Regions from separate parts of the Alteromonas sp. ABH4_456 genome, predicted to be linked through region 2. Evidence: predicted binding sites of a transcription regulator. Region 2 holds the regulator's gene; each other region holds the start of a gene.
The links. Region 2 encodes sigma-54, which starts transcription at its own class of promoters, with help from an activator protein. Its sites were predicted from a motif close to GTTGGCACGNNNNTNGNNT; they were not measured.

Region 1: a site for sigma-54 is predicted at 1,785-1,803, ahead of ACXAG2_RS14300 (DUF4168 domain-containing protein). Genes of this name have one in related genera too.
Region 3: a site for sigma-54 is predicted at 1,027-1,045, ahead of xdp1 (exosortase-dependent surface protein XDP1). Genes of this name have one in related genera too.
Region 4: a site for sigma-54 is predicted at 1,841-1,859, ahead of hmpA (NO-inducible flavohemoprotein). Genes of this name have one in related genera too.

Annotation. Positions count from the first base shown of each region.
Region 1 covers NZ_JBSWXO010000009.1:61,199-64,379, forward strand. Annotated here, with positions in the region: gene ACXAG2_RS14285 (phasin family protein) at 1-333, opposite strand, end outside; gene ACXAG2_RS14290 (phasin family protein) at 360-977, opposite strand; gene phaR (polyhydroxyalkanoate synthesis repressor PhaR) at 1,213-1,629, opposite strand; gene ACXAG2_RS14300 (DUF4168 domain-containing protein) at 1,905-2,303, shown strand; gene ACXAG2_RS14305 (PHA/PHB synthase family protein) at 2,371-3,181, opposite strand, start outside.
Region 2 covers NZ_JBSWXO010000003.1:363,722-366,902, reverse strand. Annotated here, with positions in the region: gene lptA (lipopolysaccharide transport periplasmic protein LptA) at 1-289, shown strand, start outside; gene lptB (LPS export ABC transporter ATP-binding protein) at 295-1,020, shown strand; gene ACXAG2_RS06940 (RNA polymerase factor sigma-54) at 1,116-2,600, shown strand; gene hpf (ribosome hibernation promoting factor) at 2,633-2,920, shown strand; gene ptsN (PTS IIA-like nitrogen regulatory protein PtsN) at 2,929-3,181, shown strand, end outside.
Region 3 covers NZ_JBSWXO010000019.1:465-3,645, forward strand. Annotated here, with positions in the region: gene pssA (CDP-diacylglycerol--serine O-phosphatidyltransferase) at 1-763, opposite strand, end outside; gene xdp1 (exosortase-dependent surface protein XDP1) at 1,092-1,988, shown strand; gene ACXAG2_RS19795 (tetratricopeptide repeat protein) at 2,073-3,181, shown strand, end outside.
Region 4 covers NZ_JBSWXO010000014.1:113,828-117,008, reverse strand. Annotated here, with positions in the region: gene ACXAG2_RS18460 (GreA/GreB family elongation factor) at 1-202, opposite strand, end outside; gene hmpA (NO-inducible flavohemoprotein) at 607-1,797, opposite strand; gene norR (nitric oxide reductase transcriptional regulator NorR) at 1,995-3,181, shown strand, end outside.

The DNA of each region.
Region 1 (3,181 bases), on a different contig from region 2:
GCTTTGGAATTTCGCAGTCATTTCGTCGCTTAAACCTTTGAACATCTCGCCAGCTTTCTGCTGTGCATCAGAAATTACTGCATATGAGCTTTTCGCTGCATCAGTAACAGTTTCCTGAATAGTTTCAACATATGCCTTGTTCATCTCAGCCAGACCAGACAGATCTTTCTGCTGAGAAGCTTTTTCAAAATAAGACATATTTTCAGATAACAGAGATGAATACAGGGCGTTCTGTTTTTCTGCCAGATCCTGCATTGTACTCATGTTCAATGTCGCAAGGTCAGTCATCGGCTTCATTGCGCTTTTCATTTGCTCGTTCATTTGCTCAAACATTACTAGTCTCCAGTTTCCGGGGTAAGTTAGCTAGTTGATTTAGTCGTTGTCGCAGTCTTCTTAGCAGTCGTGCGACGGGTACGTGTTGCTGGTTTCTTTGCTGCTGCGGCAGGTTTTGCCTCAGCAGTCGCTTCCTTTGCTTCTTCAGCAACGGCTTTTGTCTCTTCAGCGGCCTTCTCAACAGTTTCCTTTGTTGCTTCAGCCACTTTTTCTGCTGCCTCTACCGGCGCTTTCGCGGCTTCAGGCGCAGCTTTTTTCGGTGCGGCAGCTTTTGTGGTTTTCTTCACGGCTGCTGTCGCTTTTTCAACTGTTTCTTTGGTTTCTTCAGTAGCGGTGGCCAAACTGGCCGCCATCACTTCGGTCATTTCTTCACGCATAGCGTTAAGGGTGGAGTAGGTGTCTTTTGACGCGCTGGTCATGCGTTCACGCACTGACTCAGCCAGTTCAGAATTCGCTGTCATTACACCTTTAAACTCTGTTTGTTTCGTTACCGCTTCAATGTAACGAACACTGTCGCTCAACAAACCCGTGAATAACGTGGTTTGGTGTTGAGACAGACTTTCCAGCGTTTTTGTATTCACAGCAAACAGCGTATGTACCGGTTTAGTGGTACTTTTCAGCTGTTCTGAAAACTTGCCAAACATACTCTTCTCCCGACCAGTTGATAAAGTCCTTCTGCTGCGTTGCAGCAAGATTTGATTAGATATTAACCAGGGTATTTGCAGAGATCAACAAAAATGTTGCGGTGCAGCAAGAATGTTTAGACGAATATTTAATAAGCAAATAGCTTTTTATGCTGCTCTGCAGCATTGAAGAGGAAATGTGGCAGGTCTGTCCGTTCCGGGGCAGGAGAATTGCTCCCCTGCCAGTATGTGATACTTACTTCTGGTTCTTCTTCCAGGCATCCATATTTTGTTCGATGATTTTGTTAAACATACCGAAGGGCGTGTTATCCATCATATTTTTCATCATACCCTGCACCTGATCCTGTTGCTCTATAAAGGTAACAAGAGATTGTTCAAGGTACTGTCGCAGAAAGTCCTGCATGTCAGTGTCGTAATAACGGATTAGTTGTTTGAGTAACGAATTTGTCAACAGTGACTGATTTTCGTTGGCTTCGGATTCACTGATAATTTGCAGCAATAATGACTTGGTAATGTCATCTTCACTTTTGGAATCAATCACCTTAAATTCCTGACGTTCATTGATTAACGCCTTTATATAATCGAGGTTAACGTACTGACTCTGAGATGTGTCGTACAATCTGCGATTAGGATATTTTTTAATGATGATCATAATGTTACCTCCGGCGATGCTGAAATGAGAGTAACGCACAAAATGCCGCTGCGGCAACCTAAAAGGTGTGAAAATAAGCGACACTCTGACTACCTTTTTCACTGATAAGAAAATCTGATTTTTGTTAACTTTCTGAAATTATTGATTAAATCGTGATTGGCATAGTTATCGCTGTATCACTGTTGAGAGCCTGAATAGCCGGATTATCTTTCTTTTAATCACATTCATTTGAAGATAACGCATTTCAGGCAATTCAAATGAAACCGGAGATTATTATGACTAAACTTGTCAAATCACTTGTGATGAGCCTCGCTGTTGCTTGCACGTTAAATTTCGCTGCACAGGCAGCTCAGGAAACCAGAGAGGCTGCCCCGTCAAGTGCGCCGATGACACAGTCGAAGGATTTCGATGATGCAACTCTTGAGAAATTTACAGTCGCGATGAATGCGGTCAGTGATGTTGCAGATAAATATCAGTCTGAACTGAAAGGTGACGAAACACCTGAGAAGATGCAGCAAATTCAGCAGGCTGCACAAACTGAAATGGTAACAGAAATTGAAAAAACAGGTCTTGAGGTGCAAACCTACACGACCATTGCACAACTGGTACAAACGGATGAAAAACTAAGATCCCGCGTACTGGACATCGCTAAAACACAGAACAGCGAATCGTAATACTGAATCCTCATGTAGACAGAAGTAAAGCGGGGCGTTGAACGCCCCCTTTTTTTTGTCTGCCGGTTTATCCCAGCTGTTTTTTCACGTAACTGCCCGGGGCTGCTTCGATGGCCTGATATTTTTCACTTTCACCGGGCTGCGGGGCATTCACTTTTGTTTTCCGGTGACCCTGCAACCATGCATGCCAGTCTGGCCACCATGAGCCTTCCTGCTTCACAGCACCATCAAACCATTCGCTGGCACTTGCCGGTAAATTGTCGTTAATCCAGTGCGGATATTTCCCGGGATCTGGCGGGTTAATTACCCCTGCAAGGTGTCCCGACCCGGCGAGTACAAAGCGTGTATCGCCTGATACCAGCTGTGTACCTTTGTACGCGCCCTGCCACAGCACAATGTGGTCTGCCAGAGTAGTCAGGAAATACACCGGCACATCGATATTTCCAAGGTCGATGGGAATGCCGTCAATTTCTACTGCCCCCGGCACTTTCAGTTTATCTTCCCAGTACATGGTGCGGATATATTGCTTAAAGCAGGCCGCGGTGATGTTGGTGGCGTCGCTGTTCCAGAATAAAATATCAAACGCAGCAGGGTCTTTGCCCTTAAGGTAGTTATTAATAAAATACGACCAGAAAAGGTTATTTTCCCGCAGCAAACTAAAGCTCAGGCCCAGTATGCGGCCGTCGTAAATACCCTTAATATCTGCGTTCTGCTCCATCACAGGTAATGCATCTTCGGTAAGGTAATTACCAATTTCGCCGGGTTCACTGAAGTCCAGCAAGGTGGTCAGTAAAGTGAGTGACTCAATGCGGGTGTCTTTTTTCGCACGCAGATAGGCCGTTGCTGTACTCAGCAATGTGCCGCCTACACAAAAGCCC
Region 2 (3,181 bases):
TTCTCAAACGCTGGATGACGGCGCAAAAGTAAAAGCCAGCGCAAATGAAATTCGCTACGAAGTAGCCAAACAACTTATTTCCTTGCAAGGTGATGCGAAAATCCAGCAAGATACCAGCATGGTCCAGGGAGATAACATCACCTATGACATGTCAAAAGAGCAACTTCTGGCAACCGGCGGTGAAAGTAACAGCAACGGCCGGGTAACCACGGTTTTCCGTCCTGACACAGTTAAAGAGCTGAAGGAAGAGAACAAGACTTCAGACAGTAACGAAAACGAGGGTAACTGAGTTACATGGCAACCCTGAGTGCGACTCACCTGGCAAAGTCGTATAAATCACGCCAGGTCGTCCGTGACGTTAGTTTATCGGTTTCTACCGGACAGATAGTAGGTCTGCTGGGTCCTAACGGTGCAGGTAAAACCACAACGTTTTACATGATTGTGGGTCTTGTGCCGCTGGATAAAGGCAAAATCCTCATTGATGAGCAGGAGCTGACGCACCAGCCAATGCACGAACGTGCCCGCCGGGGAATTGGCTATTTACCCCAGGAGGCATCCATTTTCCGCAAGCTGACCGTACATGAAAACATCATGGCGATATTACAGACGCGTAAAGACTTAAAAAGTCATCAACGTGAACAGGAAGCGGATGCACTACTTGATGAATTTAATATTAACCATATACGTAATAGTACAGGTATGAGTTTGTCGGGTGGCGAACGCCGCCGGGTTGAAATTGCCCGCGCACTGGCAGCCAATCCGCAATTTATTTTGCTCGATGAACCCTTCGCCGGAGTTGACCCGATTTCGGTTAATGATATAAAGAAGATCATTCAGCACTTACGGGACAGAGGTATCGGTATCCTCATCACCGACCACAATGTCAGGGAAACCCTTGATGTGTGTGAAGAGGCCTATATCGTCAGTCATGGAGAACTGATTGCTCAGGGCACCGCAGAACAGGTATTAAGTAATCAAAAAGTTCGTGATGTATACCTTGGTGAGCAATTCAGGCTATAGTTAAGATATCGGGATGAGCATTTAGCGGAGATTTCGCCACCGGCACTCACACCGCTACAACCGGATGTCCTTTTTAGAGTTTATATAAGACGTAGATGAAACCATCTTTACAGTTAAAATTTAGCCAACAACTAACAATGACGCCTCAGCTTCAGCAGGCGATCAAGCTATTGCAGTTGTCTACGCTGGACTTACAACAAGAAATTCAGGAAGCTCTCGATTCTAATCCTTTGCTGGAAGTCGACGACAGCTCCGACAACGATGTAATTGAGAAAAATAACATCGACAATGATGACAGCATGCAAGAGTCTGCATCAGCCTCGTCTTCTGACAGCATGGATACCGGTGAAGCACTGGAAAAGAATGATTTACCGGATGAGCTGCCCATCGACAGTACCTGGGATGAGTACATTTCTGCGTCTTCTGCCCCCGCGCCCGGCCCTTCCGGTGGTGATGATGAACAAATCTTTCAGGGTGAAACCACCGAAAATATTCAGGACCATCTGCTGTGGCAAATGCGTCTGACACCTTTTTCTGACACAGACCGCGCCATCGCGCTGGCGATCATCGATTCCATTGATGAGTCCGGCTATCTAACGGTTACAGTTGACGACATTCTGCAAAGCGTAAACAGTGAAGATATGGAAGAGCCCGTAGAAGAAGATGAGGTTGAGTGCGTACTTAAACGTATTCAGCTTTTTGATCCTCTCGGTTCCGGCTCCCGCACACCGCAGGAGTGCTTGTTAGTTCAGCTGGCGCAATTTGCACCGGAAACACCGTGGCTGGAAGAAGCCAAACTACTGCTCAGAGAGCATTCCGATCTGTTAGGCAGTAAAGATTACCGTACGTTAATGCGTAAAACCCGCCTGAAAGAAGATCAGTTACGGGAAGCGATGCGTTTGCTGCAAACGCTTAATCCCCGTCCGGGCAGTGCATTAATTACGAAAGAACCCGAATATGTCATTCCGGATGTATCGGTTGCTAAGAAAAATGGCCGTTGGGTTGTAGAATTAAACCCCGACAGCCTGCCTAAGCTCAGTGTTAATCAGCAGTATGCTGCAATGAGCCGTAAAGCAAGAAACAGCAGTGATTCACAATTTATCCGCTCTCACATGCAGGAAGCAAAATGGTTTATTAAGAGCCTTGAGAGCCGGAACGATACGCTGCTGAAAGTAGCAAATTGTATTGTTCAGCAACAGATGGGCTTTTTTGAGCATGGCCCTGAAATGATGAAACCAATGGTGCTGAATGATGTCGCAGAAATGGTAGATATGCACGAATCTACTATTTCCAGGGTAACAACGCAGAAGTACATGCACACGCCCCGTGGTATTTTCGAGTTGAAGTATTTCTTCTCCAGCCACGTTGCCACTGAATCAGGTGGTGAGTGTTCATCTACAGCGATTCGCGCCCTGATTAAGAAGCTGGTTGCCGCTGAAAAGCCAAGCAAGCCACTGAGTGACAGCAAGATTGCTTCGTTGTTGGCCGATCAAGGCATTATGGTTGCCCGGCGAACAATAGCAAAGTACCGGGAATCCTTGTCGATCCCGCCGTCTAACCAACGCAAAAGCCTTATCTAACTTAAGGCTGCTCAAAATAAGGAAGACGAAATATGCAAATCAACCTTTCTGGTCATCACATTGAGATCACTGATTCTTTGCGTAATTATGTCGATACTAAGTTCAGCAAACTGGAACGTCATTTTGACCACATATCAAATGTGCACGTTATTTTAAATGTTGAAAAGCTTAGCCAAAAAGCAGAAGCAACGGTTCATCTTAGCGGCGCGGAAGTCTTCGCCTCTTCCGAAAATCAGGACATGTATGCTGCCATTGACAGCATGGTCGATAAACTCGACAGGCAGGTCCTGAAACACAAGGAAAAGCTTAAAAAGCACTAATTGAATTCATGGATATACAAGCCATAGTCAGCCTGGACCGCACCGAGTGTGCGGTCCAGTGCAATAGCAAAAAACGCATTCTCGAAATCATCAGCGGGATTGCAGCTAAAAATAACCCCGATGTTGATGAAGCCACCGTATTAAGTAGCCTGCTGGCCCGTGAGCGAATGGGCAGCACGGGTATAGGTAACGGCATTGCCCTCCCCCACGGTCGCCTGGCCGGACTGGAAAAAGTTATCGCCATTGTGGTTACCAGCACAC
Region 3 (3,181 bases), on a different contig from region 2:
CAACAGAAAAATCGGCGTCCTTCTCTTCATGATCCCCCACTACATCCTGAAGCGTTACCTTATCAACCGTACGGAATGTATTAATGGGTCCGGCAAGTGCATAAAGGGCAAAGACAAGGAAAAGCACTAATGCAGGCTCTGTCGCCACAATTACAAATATAAGCATAATAATAAGAAGCGCAACAAAAGGAACTTTGCCGTTCCAGTTTACTTCTTTAAAAGAGTTATACTTAAAGTTACTTACCATAAGTAAGCCGGCCGCACCGGTTATCAGTGCTACAACAAAACCGTAATCGTTGCCATTCACATCATATTCAACGCCTACCCAGACCAACCCGGATACAACGGCTGCAGCAGCCGGGCTTGCCAACCCCTGAAAGAATCGTTTGTCAGCAATACCCACCTGCGTATTGAACCGCGCCAGACGTAACGCTGCACCAGCTACATATATAAAGGCGGCGAGCCATCCCAGCTTACCTAATTCACTTAAACCCCAGTTGTAAGCAACAAGCGCCGGAGCAACCCCAAAGGACACCATGTCGGCCATAGAGTCGTATTCAGCACCAAACGCACTTTGGGTGTTGGTGATCCTGGCAGCCCTTCCATCGAGTCCATCAAATATCATTGCAACGAAAACGGCAACCGCAGCAGCTTCGAAACTGCCGTTCATAGACGCGACTACGGCATAGAAACCCGAGAACAACCCTGCGGTGGTAAGTAAATTAGGCAACAGGTAGATGCCTTTCCTTTTTGTGTCCGTCATAAAACCTCAAGTTAATTAATACTGACCAATCCATTATTTCATACATACCCGCACTACGCACGGTTCAAATATATCGGAGAATGATTATTACTTAGTATGAGCTGACATACCTCAATTTAATTTGCAAGATCTTCCAGTAAAACATTGAATTATAACAAATAAAATTAATTTAACTACTTTTGTATCATGTCAGTATTTTTTACGTAGGAATTTTCAAACTTAGATCCAGCCCCAACTTTTTATTTAAAAACAATAACATGAACAATGGCACAGTAAGTGCTTAAATCGGATTGAGGTATGAAATCGAGGTATAAAAGGGGTTTTTAATATGAAGATAAGTAAGATCGCGTCAGTGACGACACTCGTCCTTGCAAGTGCTATTACTGCACCGGCTATGGCAACTGGCTACAAAGGCAATTGGCATAACGGCTGTGGTAATGGTGGCAACACAGGTGATAGCTGTAATGCAGCTGACTATTTCGCAGATGACTTAATGTACAGTCTGGCCAGTGATGGTATCAGCAATGCAGTAGTTGATGGTGTAACCATCAATGCTTCTGCTTACTCTGATACAGCAGCTTCAACTAAATATACTTCTGGTAACTATGTTTACAAAGACGAAAATGTTGAAGCAGCCACACTTCAAAACTATGGTGATGGCTATGGTGTAATCAATGCAGACGAAGGAACATCATCTCCGGCTCACTCTGCTGATAACCAGGAAATCATTAACTCTTCATGGTGGAGCAGTAAGAAATATGTGGAAACAGATTTTGACTACGTACTGATCTCCTTCGACGAAGAAGTAAATGTTACCGGTGCAACTTTTAGTTGGCTGTGGAAGGAAACGGATACACAGGTTTCTGTTGCAGCACTAAGTGATACATCTATGCTTACTTCAGGCGTGAATACATGGGGCGACATAGCAGGTGATGCGCTGGCAGTCGGTTCATTTGATGTTCTGAACTGTGACGATACTGATTTAGCAGAAATCAGCGGTCTGGATAATGTTTATTCTCAATACTGGATTATCGGAGCGTATAACACAGTCTTCGGCGACATCGGTTACGATATGTTCGATGACGGTTTCAAGTTAGCCAGCGTAGGCTTTAACAAAAAGCCAGGTGAAGAGCCACCAACAACGCAGGTAACTGAACCAGGTACATTCGCAATGTTGTTCATGGGCGGCGCCCTGGCAATGTGGCGCAGAAGACGTAGTGCTTAATCGTAATGATTAAGCCTTAACAGGCATTACCCGTAAAAAGGTGGCTTAATGCCACCTTTTTTGTTCGGCAAATTCAGGTGAATTATGAAAAATCAACGGATGTTAGCTTCACGCGTGCGCTGCGCGCTCTTCGGTCTGGCCGGACTGAGCCTTATTGGATCAGCCCATGCTACAACCTTTGAAGATTATGAACAGGCACTGGAAGCCTACAATGCAAAACGATATGAAGAATCGTTTGTTCACCTGAAAAATAGTCTGCAAAAAGATCCTGATAACCTGACTTCCAAGATATTAATGGGTCGCCTGCTTCTGCAAAACGGTTATGTGCGTGCTGCTGAACTGGAGTTTCAGGAAGCCATCGACATGGGCGCTGACCTGAATCTGGTTGCAGAACCGCTGGGAACAGCCTGGTTGTTTATGAACCGCTTCCGCGACATTCTTGATTTTCAGGAGTACAAGCGTCTGGGCTCTAAACAAAAATCAAGCTGGCTACAGATCCGGGCAACAGCCTGTACCAAACTTGACGATGACGTCTGTGCCGAACAAGCTTATCAGGACATGCTTGCCATGCCCTATAATAAGGACAATGCGCTGAACGGACTTGCTGCAATTGCAATGCGGGCCGGTGATACAGATACCGCTGAAGACTTTCTCGCACAATCCCGCGAAATTGATGATAACAGTGCCATTCTGTGGCGCCTGACAGGTCAGCTCAGCTACCGTCAGGGCGACGTTGATACCGCTATCAAAGACTTTAAACGTGCACTTGAAATAAATTCAGACGATCCTATTGCTCTGCGTAATCTGGTTAATATCTACATTGCCAGAGATGACTTTGAAAGTGCCCGTGCCTATGTGGATGAAATAATGTCCCGTACTCCGGACGATCCACTGGCTATTCTGCTTAACAACTGGTTGATGACACAGGAACAGACGGTCACATCAAACAGTACTGAAATTCAGAAACTGAGTAATACACTCTCCGAGTTGTCGCCGGACGTAGTTGAATCCCAACCGCTACTTATTTATATCAGCGGCCTTACTGCCTATTTTAATGGCAACATCGAAAAAGCGGTTGGCGATTTCGAACGTTACCTGGGTAAGGTGCCTGATGACTTGCAGGCAATAAAATTACTGGCCAAAGCATATATTTCTACCCAGCGCCCTAAACTGGCTTTAACACTGCTGGAGAA
Region 4 (3,181 bases), on a different contig from region 2:
CAAACTTACTTATTTTAAATGTAACCTGAGAACCTATTGCCACCACGTCTGGAGCAAGTTCTTTAATGTTAACGACTTTGGCGCGAACTAATTCTTTTTCTAATTCGTCAAACTTTTCAGCCGGTAATTTAATTTTTCTTAGCTGTTCTTCAATATCACTCAAGTCTTCATATGAAATTGTGATGTTAGGTTTTCTTGACATGATAATCCTTCCTCTTTGAATTAAAAATCACTCGCAGGAGAGCCTTCCCTGTGAGGAAATAGAAATTTAGTCTATAGCTTTAATTTATTCCGGTACGGAATTTCTGGTTTTAGATAAATAAGAGGCGGCCGAATGCAGAACTGCATCCGGCTTAATTGGGTAAGGTGAGTAAAATGCTCTTGTTGAGATTACAGTGCTTAGTCATGATTTCCTCATTGCTGTCACTGATATTAATACTTAATAAAAAAATAACAAGAACTTTTAAGATTATATCGCTCCGTATATATGGAATTAGCAGTGAAAAGTTCTGAGTTTTTCACCATGAGCAATATTTTATTCTTTAAGGTATTTTTTTGGCTGATTTATCAAAGAGTTTATTGGCGTCAATTATCGTTGAAACTTGATTAAACTTCTTGATGCGGTCCGAATAATTCATAATTGATTCGCGATTGACTGACGCCCAAGGCTAATAATTCATGCTTGATAGCAAGCATAAATTGCAAAGGTCCACAGAGATAAAACTCGCCCTCTTTCAGTGGTAAAGAACCTTTAACATCTTCTATTTTCATTCTTCCGGTAGTTTCATTTTGACTACTGCTAACGTCATTTTCATACCACGTGTGCGACTGCAGGTTCAGAGTATTCTTAACACTCTCAACATGTCCTTTGAAAGAATGCTGATTTCGATTTTTACATGCGTGAAGATAGGTCACCGGATGTGCGAAGTTCTCTTTTACTAAAGAATCTAACATCGCTTGCATAGGCGTCAGACCCACACCTGCAGAAATCAATATAACCGGAGTATCAAGTTGTTTTAGATAAAAGTCCCCGGCAGGGGGCATGACCAGGACTTCATCGCCAACATTTATTTTTAAATGAAGATAATTAGACATTACACCACACATTTCACCCAGGCCTTCCCGTTTAACACTAATGCGATAGGATTTTCCATTCGCGGCAGTTGATAGTGAATACTGCCTTATTTCATCATGCTCACTACCATGAGGATGCACCTTTATTCCTAAATACTGGCCCGGTTTATAATCGATAACACTACCGCCATCGACGGGCATTAAGGTAAAACTGGTTACGAGTTCGGATTCGGTCTCTTTTGAGACGACAGAAAAGGCTCTGAAGCCAGACCAGCCTCCTTTTACAGCAGCCCTTTGTTGATACAATTCACTTTCAACTTTAATGAAAATGTCTGCTAATTGACCATATGCAGCTGTCCATGCATCTTCAACATCAGGAGTAAACGCGTCCGGAGCCAATTCTCTCAATGTCTCAATCAGATGATGTCCCACTATTGCGTACTGTTCAGGCTGGATATTAAAACTGGTATGCTTGTGTGCAATACGCATAACGGCATCTGTCAGTAGCTCTAACTGATCTATGTTGGCAGCGTATGCAGCTATCGCATTAAATAGAGCCGCTGGCTGACGACCTGTTTTCTGATGCGTCATGTTAAATATATTTTTAAGCTCAGGATTATGTAAGAACATTCGGGCGTAAAAATGTTCGGTAATTGCGGTTCCTCCCGAAGCAAGTAGTGGAATGGTCGCTTTGACAGTATCTATATGAGTTTGAGTAAGCATTAACATACCTTTAATGACGTTAAGTATTTGGTAGCTATGAGTAATGCGACTCGTGTGCCAAATTTTATTTCACTTAGTATCAATGTGTTACGAATAACTCTTTAAGATATGTGTCAAAATGACTCATCACTTAATCGGCTAATTAGGATCGTTTGTGTCATAATGACCTATACTTCGTGTTAATACAAAATGGTCTCATGAGTAAAATATCTCAATTTAGTTTGGTTAACTTTGCCCTTGATCTGTCCGCCGCAGTTTCGATGAATTGTTTTTATGAAAGTTTGATTTCTGCCGTTTGTGCAACTATTAAAGCAGATGCTGTAGCACTATTGATTTTTCGACAAGAGACACTTGTTCCCGTTGCGCAGAGAGGGTTGTCCGATGACGTCATGGGGCGACGGTTTATTCCAGAGCAACATCCACGTTTAAAAGCAATCTGTAGCACGAGAGCGGTCACTCGCTTTTCAGCTGATTCGCCGTTACCAGACCCCTATGATGGAATGATTGCAAGTCATAACCATAATATGAACGTACATTCCTGTATGGGAATTCCTTTATATAAAGATGAAACGTTGCTAGGTGTAATTACTCTCGATAGCATGGAGCCTAATGAGTTTGATGCGCTTGATGCCGCTTCAGTTGACACACTGTCCAGGCTGGCAGCCCGGCTTTTATATGCTGCGTTATATATCAGAGAGTTAAATAAACAGAAGACTCATACTCAGCATGTATTACGGGCAATGAATGAGAATAGCTCTGAGCATCATCAGGGTGAAGAAATAATAGGAAATAGTGTTACGACAAAAAAATTAAAGCAGACCATTCGACTGGCAGCTTCGTCCGACCTCACAATTTTAGTGCAAGGTGAAACTGGTGTGGGCAAAGAACTTGTTGCCCGTGAGCTACATTATCAATCAAACCGGCGGAATAAACCGCTCGTATATGTAAATTGCGCTGCTATTCCTGTTCATCTGATAGAAAGTGAACTCTTCGGCCACGTGAAAGGTGCGTTTACCAGTGCCGCAAACGACCGCGATGGTAAGTTCTTACTTGCTGATGGCGGAACATTATTTCTGGACGAAATTGGAGAGCTTCCGCTTGAAATTCAGGGTACATTGTTGAGAGTAATACAGAATCAGGAAATCCAGGTGGTCGGTCAGGATAAGAGCCGAAAAGTGGACGTTAGAATTATTGCTGCTACGAATAGAGAGTTAGGGCATGAAGTTCAAAATAAACGCTTCCGGGCCGATCTTTATCATCGTCTCATAGTGTTTCCGATATATGTCCCGCCTCTTAGAGACAGACAAAGCGATGTTCCGCTTCTGGCTGGCTATTTTGCAGAGAAAATGCGGCGAAGTCTGGGACTGCAAAAGTTGATACTGGC